DNA from 3 places in the Agarivorans gilvus genome. Region 1 is predicted to be linked to each of the others. Evidence: predicted binding sites of a transcription regulator. Region 1 holds the regulator's gene; each other region holds the start of a gene.
What was found. Region 1 encodes LexA, which represses DNA repair genes until DNA is damaged. Its sites were predicted from a motif close to TACTGTATNNNNATACAGTA; they were not measured.
Positions count from the first base shown of each region.

Region 1 (6,247 bases):
GGAAGAACAAGACATTCACCGAAATTAGCGAGCACCAGAAGTGCAAGCGCCCTAGCCCTTCGTCATACATTTTGCCGGTCCACTTGGGTAGCCAGTAATAGGCGGCCGCCATAATCGAGAATACCGCGCCGGTGACTAATACATAGTGGAAGTGCGCCACCACAAAATAGGTATCGTGATACTGAAAATCCACCGGCGTTATCGCCAGCATCAAGCCAGAGAAGCCGCCAATGGTGAACAGAACGATGAAGGCAATGGCGAACAACATCGGCGTTTCAAAGGTAATCGAACCGCGCCACATGGTGGCCACCCAGTTAAACACTTTCACCCCCGTGGGCACCGAGATCAGCATGGTGCAATACATGAAAAACAACTCGGCCTGCACCGGCATACCGGTAGTAAACATGTGATGCGCCCAAACTAAAAAGCTCAAGCCCGCAATCGACGCGGTGGCGTAGACCATCGACGAATAACCAAACAGCTTCTTACGTGAAAAGGCCGGAATAATCGCCGAGATAATGCCAAAAGACGGCAAGATCATGATGTACACTTCGGGATGGCCAAAGAACCAGAAAATATGCTGGAACAAGACCGGGTCGCCCCCTCCCGCCGCATCAAAAAACGAGGTGCCAAAATACTTGTCGGTGAGCACCATGGTCACCGCCCCCGCCAATACCGGCATTACCGCAATTAACAAAAACGCAGTGATAAACCAAGTCCAGACAAACAATGGCAACTTCATGTATGTCATGCCGGGAGCCCGCAAGTTCATAATGGTCACGATCACATTAATTGCGCCCATGATCGAGCTTATACCCATGATGTGAATGGCAAACACAAACAAAGCGGTACTGTCTGGGCTGTATTTGGTGGATAGCGGAGCGTAGAAAGTCCAACCGAAGTTAGGGCCGCCACCTTCCATAAACAGTGAGGCCAATAACATGCTAAAGGCAAAGGGGAGGATCCAAAAGCTCCAGTTATTCATGCGTGGTAGCGCCATATCGGGCGCGCCGATCATCATCGGAATTAACCAGTTGGCAAGGCCAGTAAAGGCCGGCATCACCGCACCAAATACCATGATTAAGCCGTGCACGGTGGTCATTTGGTTAAAGAAGTTGGGGTCGACTAACTGTAAACCCGGTTGAAATAGCTCGGCGCGAATGACCATGGCCATTGCACCGCCCACAATAAACATGGTGAAACTAAACCATAAGTACATCGAACCAATGTCTTTATGGTTAGTAGTGAGTACCCAGCGCATTAATCCGCGTGGGGCATGGTGGTGTTCTTCGTGCTCTGCGTGAAGCTCGCTCATCGTGCTCATTCCCTATCTCCCTACTGCGCTGCGTTCTGCACGGCCACCACATCCTTGGCCTGCACTAAATCACCGGTATCATTGCCCCAAGCATTCCGCTCGTAGCTAATCACCGCAGCCAGTTCTTTTAAACCTAACTGCTTGCCAAAGGCCTGCATCGCCGTTCCCGGTACACCATTCACCACCACATCTATGTGTTGGCTCACTGCCCCGGTGGCAATTGGGCTGTCTTTTAAGGCCGGAAATACCCCCGGTAAACCTTCACCGTTAGGCTGGTGACACGCCGCACAAGATTTCAGATACACTTTTTCGCCCAGCTCCATTAGCTCAGCTTGGTCCATGGTCATGGCTACCAGCTCTTGCTCGGCAGCTTGTTTAGCCAGATAGGCCGCCTCTTGCTCGGCCAACCAGCTAGCGTATTCATCCTCAGGCTTGGCAATCACCACAATCGGCATGAAGCCATGGTCCTTACCGCATAACTCGGCACATTGACCGCGGTAAATGCCGGGTTTGTCGATACGCGTCCATGCCTCGTTAATAAAGCCGGGGTTGGCATCTTTTTTCACCGCAAAATCCGGCACCCACCAAGAATGGATCACGTCTTCCGAGGTCATTAAGAAGCGCACCTTTTTACCCACCGGCAATACCAAGGGGTGGTCCACCTCCAGCAAATAGTTGTCGCGTTTTTTTAGCTTGCCCTTCACCTGTTCCATGTCTGAAGCCAAGACACTGTAAAACTCTAAGTCGTGCTCAAAGTACTTGTAATGCCACTTCCACTGGGAGCCGGTGACTTGAATGGTGAGATCGGCATCGGATGGGTCTTCCATCGCTAGCAAGGTTTTAGTAGCGGGTATCGCCATACCAATCAAAATAAGGAAAGGAATAATGGTCCAAATAATTTCGACCTTAGTACTCTCGTGAAACTGGGCTGGCACCGCGCCTTTCGATTTACGATGATGGAAAATCGCCCAAAACATGGCACTAAACACCAAAATGCCAATCACACAGCAAATATAAAAAATCGTCATGTGAAGGTCGTAAACCTGCTCACTAATGGCAGTTACACCCGGGCGTAAATTAAATGACATTTCCTGCGCCAATGCAGGAAACGAACAGCATGCCAGCACTAATAGCTGAATCCCTCGGCTCACAGCGCTCTCCTTTGCAGTAGCCAAAAGCAGTGCTCGTAAACTCAACAAGCCCTGCCAAGTAAGGGGAAGGTCCCCACCAAAGCAATAAGCTGCAACCACTAAATACAACCCACAGTATATAAATTAAGCGTTAAGTTAAGGATTTGTAAATATATTGTTGTTAATTTTGTTGTTTAAGGTGAAAGATGTGATGTTAACGACAAAAGCCCAAATCAAAGGATTTGGGCTTAAAATGGGAGGGAACTATTTGAAAAAAGGACTTACATCCAGTCTGCCGTGCGGATAATGCCCACCGCCAAACCTTCAATATCCATGCTCTGATACTCAAGATCGACCTCAATAGTCGACAGTTCTTCGTTCTCGGGATGCAGATAAACCATTTTACCCTTACGCTCAAAGCGCTTCACGGTAACGTCATCGTCTAAACGCGCTACAACCACTTGCCCGTTTAGAGCGGTATTAGTTTTATGCACAGCCAGTAAGTCACCGTCCATAATGCCAATGTCTTTCATACTCATGCCCTGTACCCGTAGTAGGTAATCGGCATGGGGGTGAAACAGGTTGGCGTCTACCGCGTAGTGCGACTCGACATGTTGCTGGGCTAAAATTGGCTCACCCGCCGCCACCTGACCAATTAAGGGCAGGCCGCTCTCTTCTTCCACTGGGCTAGGCTCTTGATTAGCCCCTTCCGGCAAGTATTGCTCGCTAATACGAATGCCACGAGACGCGCCGGGGATCATCTCAATCGCCCCTTTTTTAGCTAAGGCACGCAAGTGCTCTTCAGCGGCATTAGCCGAGCGAAAGCCCAACTCTTTAGCAATTTCTGCACGAGTTGGCGGCATGCCGGTTTCAGCAATGTTGCGACGAATTAATTCAAAAACTTCTGTCTGGCGAGGTGTTAAGGGCTTCATAGTCTACCTGTAAGTTTATACAGCACACTGTTAGTATATACAGCATAGCGCATGACGCAAGGTTTAATATGAAATCAAGCAGTTGTGTGTAGATTTCAGTTTCATTGAAATGCTTTCCGCTACTTTGAAACTACACTCCATTTCTCGGATGCCCATCACAAATAAGTAGAGATTGGGGTAAAGACGGATACGAAGAGTTTAGCTAACTCGCTTTGAGGCATAAGTTACGTAGTGTAAAAGCACTATTTGGTAACGCCCGCTTAAGTGGTGAGCAACACTACCACGACACTCAATTATTACACCGTAAAAACAAAAGCCAAGCCAAATCAAACCAAAACCGCCGAACGTTGCGAATCCGTCTTAAAGCGTTTGCTAGTATTCAAGCTAGCGACTTATCTTGCCAAAACTCATACTGCACTGCCATTTCATCAATTCTCGTTCCATTGATTTGCTGAAGAGAAAAAAGCATTGCGTAATTAAATTTATCAAGTGAACTACAAACTTGCGGGCTCATGTATGCAATAATTTTATTTTTTTGTACAACATAATGAGTAGATTCATAATTCTTAATTTTTGAGTGATTTTCTATATATTTTAGGCTAGCTCTTACTCCGCTCCACATAGAGTAAAGTTTATGGTGACTTTGGTTAAGTCCCCAAATTAAACTGAGATCCATCTGTGATATATCATCCACATTTTTCTCGTTTAATAGGCTAAGCAAGAATTGACGCAATGTAAGTTCACCTTCAATCTTTTTATCCAGTTCATAATTTAACTGAGTCAAATAATCACTTAACTCTTTTTCTTGCAAACTGACAAGATGTTGCCGATGTTGTAAAACTTGAAGATAAATTTGGACGCACAATACGGTCAAAGTAAGCAGTGCAAGTATCGGAGTATAAACGCCTCCAATATATCCACCTAAGTCAGACCACTCCGAAGGGGATTGCCACAGACCAAACCCAAATTGAAAGGTATATGCAGCCATCGGTAGTACCAAAATTACCGAAACAACAATGATCAACAACTTTTGATTCACTCGATACTCCTTTTGAATACTAACAGTGAATTACCCGGGCTTCTCATTAAACCCCAGCCATTTTTACCTAGGTAAAACTCATTCCAAGTAAAATTAATTAATAATGACAATAACTTACCAGCAAAAATCGAAGTTTCACAGCGCTTATTGACAAAAGACAAAGCGAGAATAGATTTACCGCGCCAGATTTTGGCGCGGTAAATTTAATGGCATCACAACAAAACTCGTAAATTCATCAAGTTATAAAAATAGGCAAGAACGTTTCACACCCTCGACAGTCAAGATTGCGCTTTTCAATCCCTTCATCTTCGCCGAGTAGCGTAAGTGAACAAGGGAGATAAGTTGAAGTCTGTTTGAGCGTAGCGAGTTACTTCAACTTTCGAAGGTGAATAGTGCTAAAGCAATATTGTTTGCCCCCTCGGAAGGGAGAAAGTAACCATTGTGTTGACCGCCAAACTTAGCCACCAGCGGGATCCACATTTTCGCATATTCTTCGAATTCTTTAATCTTTTTAGGATCGATGACATACCTGACATAACAAGTAATCATGAGTATTAATCCTTCTCATAATGTGAGTTTATGGGAGACGCCAAACCGGTAGAACTGGCTAGCGTTTTCTTGATTGCCTTAAGACTTCAGCCACGACTGAAAGGCAGGCTTGAGATCTTTTACGTCTTGATACAGCCATACCATTCGATCGACGAACCAAGTCTTAGTAAACATTAACCAAGCTGTACTCAGAATCATTAAGGCAAAGTCCATTGCATACAGACTATAAAACCAAAACGGTAAACCCACTATCTGTAGCAAGACTATCTTTTTACAGGCTCGCAAATGATGTTCAGGAATAAGACCTTCATTCTTGTAATGCAGGTAGACGCGCTCACCAAAAGTGCCCATCGATGCCCAGTTATTAGTGGTTTTGGGCGCAGCAAATAGCCTTGGATTTAACCACGTCCATAAGCTCACTAGCATTAGTGCCGCCAAAGTCCACCATCCTAATAGCTCTCTTGTGGCCAAGGCGATGGTAAACAAAGGCAAGATTGAAAAGCGGGAATAAACGCTCAAAGGATTCGAATGTCGTTGCCATGAACTTTCATCCATTGACATAAGCCTTTCGGATAGTTTCAAAATATCCATTGTTGCTCCTGAGTATCCACGTTGCATATCCTTATGCCAGTCAAGTTGCGTAATGTCGTTTAGCTACAAACATTCGCCTTGTTGAATAGGGAACCTAGCTAAAATTTAGCGACTGATAACCAAGTCGTATATTAAACGCCTTTTTCCATAAACATTTGCTTGTAAGATTTAGTTTGCAGTGCGTCTTTGCTTAGACCAAATTGCAGCGCTAAGGCTTCTATTTGCGACTTATAAATTGATAACTTCGCTTCGTCGTCCGTCATGATGGCAAATTCGGCAAAATCACCGATACCTTCTAAGGAGTCCACCGTGATATGAAACTCTCCAACAAAGTAAATGCTGCGCGTTTTATGCGCTTTTAGCACCACTTCAAAACCCATGGTTTTTAGCATGCTCTTGGCATTTGAGACATCTTTGATATCGGTGGCTTCACACCGCTCTGGTTCAGGCCCCTTTACAATCCATAACTTGATGCCTGAAGGCTCCATCTTACGAATACAGATACTTATATTATCAGCTTCTAACGAGCGATTGGGCCGATCAAAATACCAATCGCTTTCGCTATTATCTTGAAGCATAACTTCATGAGGGATACCACTTAGTGTATTCAAGAACTGTGCTTTTGAGGGTAAGCGGTATTTAAGCTCTACTTCATATTTTCCTTGGAAGTGGGAGTGATTCATATGCGATA
Region 1 is NZ_CP013021.1:3,167,370-3,173,616, reverse strand. Features, by position in the region: gene ctaD (cytochrome c oxidase subunit I) at 1-1,324, opposite strand, end outside; gene coxB (cytochrome c oxidase subunit II) at 1,336-2,403, opposite strand; gene lexA (transcriptional repressor LexA) at 2,727-3,377, opposite strand; gene AR383_RS14910 (hypothetical protein) at 3,757-4,416, opposite strand; partial or broken gene AR383_RS14905 (NIPSNAP family protein) at 4,792-4,965, opposite strand; gene AR383_RS14900 (DUF6653 family protein) at 5,044-5,520, opposite strand; gene cyaB (class IV adenylate cyclase) at 5,688-6,239, opposite strand.

Region 2 (6,247 bases), 1.6 Mb from region 1:
TTTACGATACTCCGCAATGTCGCTAATAATGTATTGAAACTCGGGATCATGTTCAATTCGCGCTAGGTGCTTTTGATTTAAAGGCGCTATGTAGGAACTTAAGTCTGCAATGGCATGGTAATCAGCGGCTTTAATTTTATCCCAAGGCAAGGCGTTATCTTCTACACTTTCACCGGTTTCTTCAGGTGGAAGCGCCGCAGGATAAGCAATATCTGGAATCACGCCACGGTGCTGAGTGCTGCCACCGTTAATCCGGTAAAACTTAGCAATGGTGTATTGCACATGGCCTAGTTCGTTTTCATAAAGATCATAAATGCGCCCTAAGCCTCGGTGTTGTTGCACCGTACCTTTACCATAACTGTGTTCGCCTATAACAATCGCACGACCATAATCTTGTAGGGCCGCAGCAAAAATCTCTGAAGCCGAAGCGCTGTAACGGTCAATCAATACCACCATTGGGTCACGATAAGTCACTGAATTACTAGTATCGTTGTTAACGCTGATCCGGCCCAACTGGTCACGAACTTGAACCACTGGACCTTGAGGAATAAACAAACCGGTTAAGGCTGTGGCTTCGGTCAATGCGCCGCCGCCGTTACCACGAAGGTCAACCACTAAAGAGTTAATGCCCTGTTGCTTAAGTTTATCTAGCTCTTTGGCTGCATCTTCGCTCAAGTTAACGTAGAAGCTAGGCACGGTAAGCACCCCTACCTTTTCGCCTTCCAGCTCAAGCACTTCACTTTTGGCAGCGCGGTCTTCTAAGCGCACTTTGTCGCGTACGATATCTACAATCTTAGTTTTACCATCTACCTTACCACCGGCAGATAGCACTTCTAAGCGAACCGTCGTTCCTTTAGGACCTTTAATTAGATCAACCACATCATCCAAACGCCAACCAATAATGTCGACGATTTCGTCTTCACCTTGAGCTACGCCAACAATTTTATCCTCTGGACCGAGCTGGTTACTTAAGGCCGCAGGGCCACCGGGAACTAAGCTACGAATAACGGTGTACTCATCTTCGCCTTGCAATACCGCTCCGATGCCTTCAAGGGAAAGATTCATTTCCATTTTAAAGCGCTCGGCAGTACGAGGTGAAAGGTAACTGGTATGGGGTTCTATGCTACGTGAGTAGGCATTCATAGCGGTTTGAAAAACATCTTCGCTTTCGGTTTGCGCAAGACGTTTAATCGCGCTGTTATAACGCTTAGCTAACACTTCAACGATTTTATCGTGTTCGCGCCCAGCCATTTTTAAACTTAAGGCATCATATTTAACTTTTAAACGCCATAGTTCTTTAATTTCAGCTTGAGTCTTAGGCCACTCAGCATCTCGACGATCAAATTGATATTGTTCGTCTTTAGTAAAGTCCATAGGCTGATCTATTACCTGCAAGGAATACACTAGCTGCTGATAGCGCCGGCGTAGTGATAAATCAAACATGGCATAAAGCGGTTCTAAACGGCCCGCAGGAATGTCTTGGTCGAGGCTATAACGGTAACGTTCAAAACGACGAATGTCTTCTTCCAAGAACAAGCTGCGGTTGCTGTCTAGGTGTTCAATGTACTTATCAAAGATTTTGCTAGAAAGTTGGTCATCGAAGGGCACACTTCGGTAGTGAGAGCGGGTGTATAAGGCACTGATTCGTTTAGCAGCTGTTGCGTGTTGGCTCTGCTGACTTAAAGTTGGTAGCGCATCCTCCCCCAAGATCGGCGTTTGCGCCAACAACAACGTAGAAAAACTAAAGGTTAAAAAAAATAGCCCTAAACGGCTCAAATATTTCATAGGCACCTATCTCATTACCAAATCAATTATGCGACGATGTGTTCAGCTTTAACTTTAACTAACATACCGCTTTTCAGTGTAACTGCAATGCCATCTTTTGTGACTTCAGAGATCTGACCAGGCATAGGTGTTTTACCCACTAATACCCGTACCTCTTTACCGGTTACCAAGTCTTTGCTATCTAGTTTTTCAACTGGCTTTTGCTCAGCCGCGGGTTTAGACGAACTTGGCTTAGGTTTGCTAGTACGTTTGAAATCTGCTTTTGCTTTACGCGCCGCAGGCTTAGCTTTATTCGCCTTTTCGGCTTGTGCCTTTTTATTCGCAAATGCTTTCTCTTTGCTTTCTTTCAAGGTTTTTTGAGCGTGTTCTACGTGCTCTTGCTCGATTTCTGCACCTTCAACACCGTCTAAGTCAACGCGCTTAGAGCCAACTTTAACGCCATGTAGATAACGCCAGCTAGACGTATATTGACGTAGCGCAGAGCGCAATACGGTATTACTCACTTTTTCGTCTTCTTTAAGACGTTCGGCTAAGTCCTGAAAAATACCAATTTTAAGTGGCTTGGCTTCACCTTCTGTAGAGAAACAGTTAGGGAATTGCGTTGCCAAATATTGAATAACTTCTTTGCTATTTTTCAGTTTATTAGTTTGTTCCATGATGACCTTTCTTAATACATCTTTACTGGTACAGCTACAGGGCTGATTTCGGCTATTATAGTGAGCGTATATTGAAAAGCCATTAAAAATGCTCTTCTCCGAGTTTATTTTCCAACAGTTTAACTAAATACTCGATGCCTAACTGGTCGCTTTCATCGAAGCGAGAAGCTTGTGGGCTGTCTATGTCTATCACCCCAAAAAGCTGTCCATTGCGGTAAAACGGCACCACTATTTCAGACTCACTAGCCGCATCACAGGCGATATGTCCAGGAAAGGCATGCACATCGGCCACCCTTAAGGTCGTGGCTTGTTGAAATGCTTCTCCGCACACGCCTTTACCTACAGCAATAGTGGTACAAGCGGGTTTGCCTTGAAAAGGACCTAACAACAAGAGGTCTTTGTTTGAATTGATAAGGTAACTCCCCACCCAATTGATGTTGTCCATTTCTAACCACAATAAAGCCGAAAAATTCGCCAAATTGGAAACCAGTGGCAATTTAGGGTCAAGAATGGCGTCTAATTGTTTACCTAAGGTTTGATAGGCTGCTGATAACTGTTCCACTTATTCACCGACCTGTTCTAACATTGAAACATCAAACTCCTGCCCTTTTAGTACCTTTTGTAGGGCATCACGTTGCGCAGATAAATAAAAACCTAAGTTTTCTGCCTGTTGCTCAGTCAATTCGGGTTCGGCATGATGGAGCATCAACGTGAGTTGATCTGCCACATCCAGCATTTTGTCGTAATTGTCTGCCTCTTTTTTTGAACTAAAAGTCATTTTTTCTACACCGTTACGTTCGACGACATATTTAATAATTACAGCCACCGCTGCCTCCGTTTACTGTTTTTATATACAGGTTAGTATGCATCATTAACATTTAAACTACTAGGGTCTATTAACCTTTCGAAGTTAGAATTTGTTCAAATTAGAAGCCATTTAATTGAGGCGTAGCGAGTAATGTATAGTTACTCTATATAAACGGGCTACAACAAAGAGTAAATGGCTTTTAAATGACCCCTTCGGGCAGCGTGTGTTTGGCTTTTCTACGGTGTTATCGCCTATTTACTTAGAATAACTATGCTACACAGGCTCTGCCTTGTATAAAAGCCAAACACTCAGCAGTAAAAGTTAACGCGAAAGGTCAACAGACCCTAATGCCAAATTTATTCAGCATATCCAGCAAGATTTCGCTAATATAACAAACATGGAAACTCCCGATATATCAAAGCTATCCATTTGCCCCAGCTGCGACTTATTGATCGAAGCAACCCATCTATGCCAGTCTGGGCAGATATTGGTGTGCCCACGTTGTAAGCACCGTTTATGTCGCGGCAGCAAACCTCGCTTTTCTAACCAACTCGCTTTGGCCTTATGTTGTCTGATCATGGTGATTCTGGCTAATACTTACCCCTTACTTAGCTTCTCTTTTTTAAATATTCCGAGTTCTGCCAACATTCTAAGGGGGACAATACTGCTGCTAGACCACGGCTACTATTTAGTGGGGTTTTGTGTTTTTTTAGCCAGTTTTATTGCGCCGATTTTATTATTCAGCTTGGTTTGTTATACCTCATTTTCTCTAAGCATTGGCTGGAAATCGCCAATGCTTGCCACTGCCCTGCACTTCCAAGAAGACCTGATTCACTGGAGCATGATAGAAGTGTACTTAGTCAGTTTTATAGTGGCTTTGGTAAAACTGGTGGACTTTGCCGAAATCCACCTTGGCTATGGTCTTTGGTGTATCTGTATTACCTTATTTTTGTCTACCCGTTTAATTCAACGCCTCGACCCCTCTGAATATTGGGAGCGTTATGCCGACATCCGCTAAACAAGTTGGCTTAAAGCTGTGTGGCCACTGCCACATGGTATTACCCATGCAGCAAAGCCATTGTCAGCGCTGTCATATGCGAGTGCATAGTCGCATTCCTCAAAGCACTCAGCGCTGTTGGGCGTTTATTATTGCCGCCTGTATTGGTTTGTTCCCGGCGAACCTCATGGCCATTACCGTTCTCACTACCCGTGGTGCTCCTCAGTACGAAACCATTATGTCGGGAGTGATTAGTCTGATTAAAGACGATATGGTCAGTATTGCTATCGTGGTTTTTGTTGCCAGCATCGTGGTTCCGGTGATGAAACTACTGGGACTAATAGTAATATTATTAAGCCTGCACTTTCATGTAAATTTAGATAGCCGCCAACGTATTGTTATCTATAGAATCATAGACATAATTGGTAAGTGGTCGATGCTCGATTTATTCGTGCTGTCGATTATGATTGCGGTGTTTGAGCGGAATAACTTGGTCGGTGTAGAAGCTGGGCCAGGAGCCACCGCCTTTGGCGCTGTAGTAATGCTAACGCTGTTTGCCGCTAAGTCTTTTGACACACGTTTAATATGGGATGCCCAAGTTGAATAATGCCAGTGCGCCAGAGATAAAAAAAGAAAAAGTCATCTCCCCTATATGGCTGTTGCCTACCCTAGCTGTATTGCTGGGAGCCTGGTTATTATTTAAAGCTTGGTCGGAAGCCGGCATTAGCATTGATATTCAATTCGACAGCGCTAAAGGCATCACAGCTGGCGAGACCCAGATTTTTTATCAGGGGCTCGATATTGGCGTAGTAAAATCGGTTGAGCTGGCACCTAATTTAGAAGGTGTTGTTGTTAACGCAGAAATCAAAAGAGAAGCAGAAACACTACTCACCGCCGATAGCCAATTCTGGCTGGTTACTCCTAAAGCATCAATCACCGAAATCAGTGGCTTAGACGCCTTGGTATCGGGTAACTATATCGAGTTAAATCCAGGCACGGGCAAGCCCAGTGAACATTTTGTGGCTTTAAATGAGCCACCTAACATCATTCGCGGTAAAGGGCTTAATCTACGTTTACTGGCCGACGACTTAGGTTCACTAACCATCGGTTCTGGTGTTTACTTCAAAAAAATTCGGGTGGGTGAAGTTCAGCGCTATCAGCTCAACCAACAGCAACAAGTGGAGTTTGATATTTTAGTCAAACCGCAGTTTGCCGACTTGGTGAAGCAAGATAGTCGCTTTTGGAACGTGAGTGGCTTTAAAGCCGATATTTCTTTAGATGGCGTGCAAATAGACAGTGAAAGCCTCGCCAGTGTGATTAGTGGCGGAGTCAGTTTTGATAGCCCAAGCCAATCACAACAAGCCGAAGCCGGCCAGCAATTTACCCTCTTCGAGAGTCTTAAAAGTTCGCAGCGCGGAACCCCAATTAGCATTCGCATGCAACAGCAAAACGGCCTGGTAGCTAAACACAGTAAGCTACTCTATCGCGGTAATGTGGTAGGTTTTATTAATGATATCGAGATCAGTGACGACCATCAGCAGTTTCAAGCCAATGCGCTAATAGAACCCAAGTATGAAGACCTGTTTACTGAAAACAGCCAACTGCTGCTATTGCAACCCGATATTAGCTTAAGCGGTGTTAAAAACCTTAGTGCGCTAATTGGTGCCAAACAGATTGAGGTATTCTCCGCAGATGGCCCCTTAGCTAACAGTTTTAATTTAAGCCTCGCGCCTCCCGCCCCTGCAGGTAGCCGAGTGTTTAGCTTAAGTAGCGATGAAATTAATGGTGTCACAACAGGTAGCCCCATTGTCTACAAGGGTTTAACTATTGGCAAAGTAAGTGCCATACAGGTTCAGGATAGAAAATTTCAGCTTGAGGCTTATATCGATGCTGAGTATCGAGAGTTACTTAGCCAAAATAGTCGTTTCTACCAACAAAGCCCCTTAGAAATTGCCGCCGACCTTAATGGTATTAGTGTAGAAAGTGGCGGATTATCGGGTT
Region 2 is NZ_CP013021.1:337,166-343,412, reverse strand. Features, by position in the region: gene prc (carboxy terminal-processing peptidase) at 1-1,785, opposite strand, end outside; gene proQ (RNA chaperone ProQ) at 1,812-2,441, opposite strand; gene AR383_RS01615 (GAF domain-containing protein) at 2,524-3,003, opposite strand; gene AR383_RS01610 (YebG family protein) at 3,004-3,267, opposite strand; gene AR383_RS01605 (paraquat-inducible protein A) at 3,698-4,267, shown strand; gene AR383_RS01600 (paraquat-inducible protein A) at 4,251-4,853, shown strand; gene AR383_RS01595 (MlaD family protein) at 4,846-6,247, shown strand, end outside.
Region 2: AR383_RS01610 (YebG family protein) is a predicted target of LexA. The motif match lies at 3,281-3,300, and genes of this name have one in related genera.

Region 3 (6,247 bases), 720 kb from region 1:
AGCCCATTATTGATAGTTTTCTAAGTATGAATTACATTACTATTCTCTGGCCCAATTCATATTCAAGGTTAGAGAAATGTATACTATAAACTATTATGCAACATGTTATTAAGAAGTAATATCAAAAGGGACAGTTAATGAAGCTACGCTATTTCGGCTATCACTTGCGTAAGTTTGACACTCAAAAGACGTTTCTATTCAACATCAAGTCAATCGTTGACGCATTCATTAGCTCTAACAATATGGAGCTAAAGAGCAGCTTTAAGCGTGGTGATGACAAACTATATTTGACCCACATTGCGGGACAAAAGAACGTCTATTACTTCGTCCGTACCAGTGACGATGATCTAATCAAACGTATCAACGAGCAAAACCTAACGGTCAGTGACATCACAGATAAGCTATCTGCTAATGAAAAGGTCGCTTATGTATCGTATGTGTATTTGAATGACACAGACAACATCATGGCATGTGCAAGTAGCACTAGCTGTCCTCGATTTGATGATTTTGCGGATTACATCAACGAGTTGTTTAACAAGGTCGGTCTTAAAAACTATGACTTCTTCATTGATGCTCTGACATCAAACAGTAACAAAGCCGATTTGATGAATATGGAAATGGTCAACAGTGTGTATGTCGATGTTGCAGCAGATAAAAGCCTTGGGAAGTTGATAGCTAAAGAACTGACGGGCAACCCAAATGCTTCACTAGGAAACTTCCGTATTACGATTGAGCCAACAGGATCGAATCTAAAGCAAACATTTGTTAATATGCTGGCCCGCTTAGCACCTACAGGTAAAGCAAAAAACACTCAAGGTGTCATTCGAATCGGTGCTAAAGCGAAGCACAACGAGCTAAAAGGACAGTTGAATGACTATTGGTTGGATAATGAGAACAACCTAACAGACAACCTAAACCCTAAAGCTAAGACGAAGTTACCAGATCAGATCACGGCAAAGCACGATGAGAACTCGTATCTGGACAACCTGTATAAAGCATACGTTAAGAACAAGAACCTGAAATCTGAAGCGGATACATTACTGGCGACGTATGCAGACAAGACACAGTTTGCAAAGAAAGCCAAAAATCAAGTAACTCAAGCTGATGCTGAACCAGCAAATGACGAACCGACAACTTTAGTACCACTAAACTCTGAAGCGACTAGCTAAAATGACCAGAACTGAGATTGCAAAACTAAAGAAAGTTATATGGTTCACGCCTCTACTTGGTGTGATCTTTGGCTTTGCATATCTTGGCCTCAAAGCTCATTTTGATTGGGCTTTTGGCTTCACTGAAGTCCGTACACTATCAACAATAGTTGCAGGGTTCAGCTTCACGATGCAGGGTTTCCTAGCTGCTATCGCTGCATTTCTCTTTTCATTGCAGAAGTACCGATTCTTCAAGAGATGGGTGGAAGATGGTAACTCTGAAGTTTTCTTTACTCTCTTTAAAGTTGCATTCGTTTGTCTGTTCATCACCTTTGGGTTCAGCTTATTCGTGTTCACATCTCAAGGGCAAGGCTTTGCATTCAAAGCAATGATGATGTCTGTAACCAACAACATCATCCAGCTTTGCATAATAACCATTATCATCATGGACAAGGTGTTTAAAGCTCGTGAGAGTGACGTCACCTAATTCAACTCTATAATTAGAGTCGTGGAAGTGGGGGCAAGTCTTGCCTCTTGCCATTCATTACTTTTTGTATATCAAACCTAGCAAAGTATCCGAAATAGTGATTCGAGCCTAGGCTCACTTTGGGGCAGTTTTGATTTCATTACGCAACGTGCGTTTCATAAGTTGCGTAATAACAGTGAAAGACGCTTTGAGGCAGAGGTGATTTACGAAACAACTTGTTTCGCAATTGTGCAAGAGGCGGTTGCATAATTGAAGTTTGGCATGCCAGCTATCAGTCAGTCTTATGGCAAAGAAAACCCCAGTTATACATTTGTGAATAAATTCATGTCAGTCGAGTTTGAGCTGATACTCCGTTGGACACTGTTCATTATTACTGCGTCACTTACATAAAAGCGTCGGCGGCGCTACATGTACTCTTATTCGACATATGCATATTTCAGTTTTAACTAAAATTTGAAATGCGGCACGTTTTATAACTTATTGTTATTCTATTATTTTGGTATCCAAACCACACAAAACCGTAGTAGGAGATATCAATGGGCATAAAACCTGGGCCAAAGAGAAAAAATGAAGACGGAACACCCGATAAACGACAGCGTGTCCGTCCAGAAACAAAGAAAAAACACCCAAAACTAAAAGAGCATAACCACGAGAAAGGTGATTAAACTCTATGATAAAGCAGCCTACTTAAGCTGCTTTATCAATAGCTCCCACAGCCTAAGCAAATAATATTTGACGACTGTACTACCTCAATATTCTGAATAAGCCAGCCAACTTGTTTTTCTAGCACACCTTCTTAAAAATGTTCAACCATATGATTATTATGAAAATATCACATGCGCCTTCAACAAAATCGAGCAAAAGATCAGAAAATGAGACTTGTTAGATTGTCTAAGTGCATGGATGCCCACGCATAAGGAAAAGTAGGAAAAATACCAGAGTTGTGAATTGAGGCGTAAGCCTGTTGAAACACGTTTTGGGGCACAAACGTGCTAGTACGCCTTAAGCGACAAACACAGGACAAAATTTCGTCCCGTATCATTACCTTTATTTGCAGCTAATAAGTGGAATATGTCGCCAATCCGTCGTGTATTGAGGCGTGAGCATATCCCTTCGCATATGCCACTTGGGGCTGATACCTTGTGAGCCTAGAAACATTGTGCCACTGCCGTAGCGTTGATTTAATGCATCAACAGCTTTCATTAGTTCTGGTCGGCCCGGCTTTGCCGTAAACATATCCAGTTGTTGATACTGTTCATCAATTAAATCTATAAGGCCCACGCCGACTTTGTAGTATTTGATACCTGGAATAAATAGTTGGGGTATTGCTTGTGAGACCAGCTGACTAATCACAATGGTATCGTTAGTTGCACAAGCGGGCCGCAGCAACTGCTTAAAGCCTCGACTGATACCATCATCAAACGGCGAGTTATGTGCAAATATTAAAATCGCACCGACTACGCTACCTTGCTCTCTTGCTTTTAAACATGCACAGCTCACATGCAGTGAAAATGCTTGCATCAACGAGTGTAGCTCCAGTATTCGTTGGCCAGTGCTTCTCGTTGAGAAAATTTGCTGCTTATTCGCTCGCGCTTCATCCCATGATTTTGCGGATACACCGTTAAGTTCGAGTATCGTTCTCTCCATCTCCACGCTGAAATGCTGCTTAGCAAGCTTCGGTGGCATATTCGCCAACTTGTATCCGGTTGTTATTCCCATGTCTTTGAGACGTATGCTTAACTTTCGGCCCACTCCCCACACATCGGACACACACATTTGAGATAAAATACGGTCTCTTTGTTCATTATGCTCAATCACACAAACCCCATTGAAACCAGGTAAACGTTTAGCAGCATGATTGGCGACCTTACACAGCGTCAGCGTTTTTCCAAACCCCACACAAACGGGTAAACGCACTTCTTTCCAAACAGTTCGACGGATTTGCTTTCCCAGAACCTCAAGCGGGGGCAGAGCCTCACAGGCATTTGATACATCTATGAAGGTTTCATCAATACTGTATACATGTTGTCTTGGAGCAAATGCGCCAATGATTTGCATCATATGCATCGATAAATCTGCATATAGCTCATAGTTTGACGAGCATACAATGACACCTTTTTTTTCGCACAATGATTTAATCTGGAAAAAAGGTTTAAAGCGCTCGATACCAATAGCTTTAGCCAAACGATTTACAGCAACCACACAACCGTCGTTGTTGCTCAGTACTATGATTGGTTTGTTGCGCCAATCAGGGCGAAACACCGCTTCCGCTGAACAATAAAAACTATTGGCATCAACAAGCGCAAACATTAAAGCAGTTTCAGCAAACGAGACGGCCGGTGACAGCGTATAGAGCGGATAACGACGCCTTCTACAGTAAACCTATCACAACTACTGACAGCTACTGGGCCATAGTGTTCATTGGCTGATAGGAGCATACGTCTTGATTTATCGATAATCTTACACACAAACTCGCCGTTGATATTTGCGACAATGACATCACCACTCTCTACATGGACGTGACGGTCAACAATCAATACATCCCCATCGTGTATACCGCTACCCAACATTGAGTCTCCGGACGCTAGACCGATAAATGTGGCTGATGGATGCTCAATAAGTAAGTCATCTAAACTCAGTGGGAGTTGCGAATATTCAGTCGCGGGGGATTCAAAACCTGTAAGGCCAGCACTCGCTAGAATAGGGATTACTTTCATTAAAGTCTTACACTGTATTTATATACAGCAATTATAGATACATTGGGCAAAAAGAGAAACTAGTAATTGCCGTAAAAAAGAGTCACTTGAATCAGTCTCCGCATAGACGTCAGATGATTGGATGATGTCTGTTCGCGTTTTTACTAAGCCTACCTTTCAGGCATGCAATTACTCTTAAGTGAGTAATTATCAACTTACAACCATATTGATAGTTATGTTAGATTTGGACTAAAGCCTAACTAAAGGATTTATAATGAAAGCATGGATAGCAATTCCGTTATTAGCCTCGGGGTACCTGAACGCTTCTGAATTTCGTACACCAAATTGCCCAATTGGCTGCCCAAGTCTTGATATTGAGGGGAATATAGTCATTTTCGAACGGCTATACACACTCTCCCAAAATAAGAAAACGAAGTTTGCTGATTGGGTGGCTTATGAAGTCGATGTGCTTAACTTTGGCACAACAACTAACAGAACGTGGAAAAACAATCCTTTACTTGATGAAAATGAACGACTGGAAAAAGATGACTACAGTGGAGCGTCAAGTAAACTCGATATTGACCGTGGACACCAAGCTCCACTAGCAAGTTTTGTGGGAAGTCGCTACTGGCCTACCCTTAACTATTTATCCAATATTACGCCTCAAGCTAAAGGTTTAAACCAGGGCCCATGGAAAAACCTAGAAGAAGCGGTTAGAGATGCTGTTGGGTTTCGTGAAAACCTATATGTTATTACGGGAACACTTTACCTAAATGAAATGGAAGACTTACCAAAAGCCGATGAAGCTCATGCCATACCATCTGATTACTACAAAATTATATATGATGATAAAGGCAACTCTGCCGCGTTCCTAATGAACCAGCAATCAACCAGGGATACAGACTACTGCACGACAAAGAAAACAATCTCTGAATTAAGGGCTATCGTGCCATATACCATTCCTGAAGGCTTAGCTGACAGCAATGTAATTTTTGCACGACTAGGTTGCTGAATGTAATTCAAATATCTAGGGGGAAACTTGCTCAACCGACCTCCGAATAAGATGCTCTAGCTCATCTTTGGACATTTCCGAGTTAAAGCCTTAACTCTAACTCGTCAGTTTCGGATAAATATTTCTATGGGTTAACGCTTTGCTCAGCCGCCGCCGGAATGGAGCTGCTTTGTGCTAGCGTAGCGTACAGCACAAAGCGAGCGGAGTGTAGGCGCAACAATTTGTTATGCCTTTTCTGCTTCCACTAGTCGAATAGTTTCGTTGATTGACACTTCATTGATGCTATTTAAACAGTCAAATCGCCAGCCACTTACTAAACTGTAGTGTTTAAAGGTATTCCAGAACTTTTGGTAATCTTCATCGTTTGAAAAGTCAACATTATCCTTTTTACTAAAAGGAATTATGTATACATAAACAACGCTACCAAGCCTAAACTCTGAAACAACGTGCGGTATATCGGAGTCATCTATTTTGCGAACGTAGTTGGTAATTTGAGGTACTTTAGAAAACCCACTATGAACAATATTTACAGCGACATTAGGTAAGCATAACTCTTTCTGATCATCGGTTTTCATCCACGTTATAGTTTGCTTAAGATCCGCTACATGCTCTTCATCAATTGTAGACAGTGTAATTTTACACAGCGCCTTGTAAAGTTTTGCTGGAGTGAACCTTTTTGTAGAATCCAAATGAACTTTTATTTCCTTGTCGCTTACCGTCTCTATATTTTGGGATGCGACAATTGGCATATTGTTTACAACTTGCATGTGCCCATTTTTGTATTTTATTTTGGGAGTTCCGCTTTTCCCCTTTACACCAAGGAATACCCGATATATGTCTAAATGTTCGATCAGTGATGGTTCGATATTATTTCCAAAGAATTCATTGCAATCGTCACATTCGT
Region 3 is NZ_CP013021.1:2,444,428-2,450,674, forward strand. Features, by position in the region: gene AR383_RS11365 (hypothetical protein) at 138-1,169, shown strand; gene AR383_RS11370 (hypothetical protein) at 1,171-1,635, shown strand; gene AR383_RS22455 (hypothetical protein) at 2,172-2,300, shown strand; gene AR383_RS11375 (Y-family DNA polymerase) at 2,683-3,945, opposite strand; gene AR383_RS11380 (LexA family protein) at 3,945-4,352, opposite strand; gene AR383_RS11385 (DNA/RNA non-specific endonuclease) at 4,606-5,343, shown strand; gene AR383_RS11390 (HNH endonuclease) at 5,568-6,247, opposite strand, start outside.
Region 3: AR383_RS11380 (LexA family protein) is a predicted target of LexA. The motif match lies at 4,363-4,382, and genes of this name have one in related genera.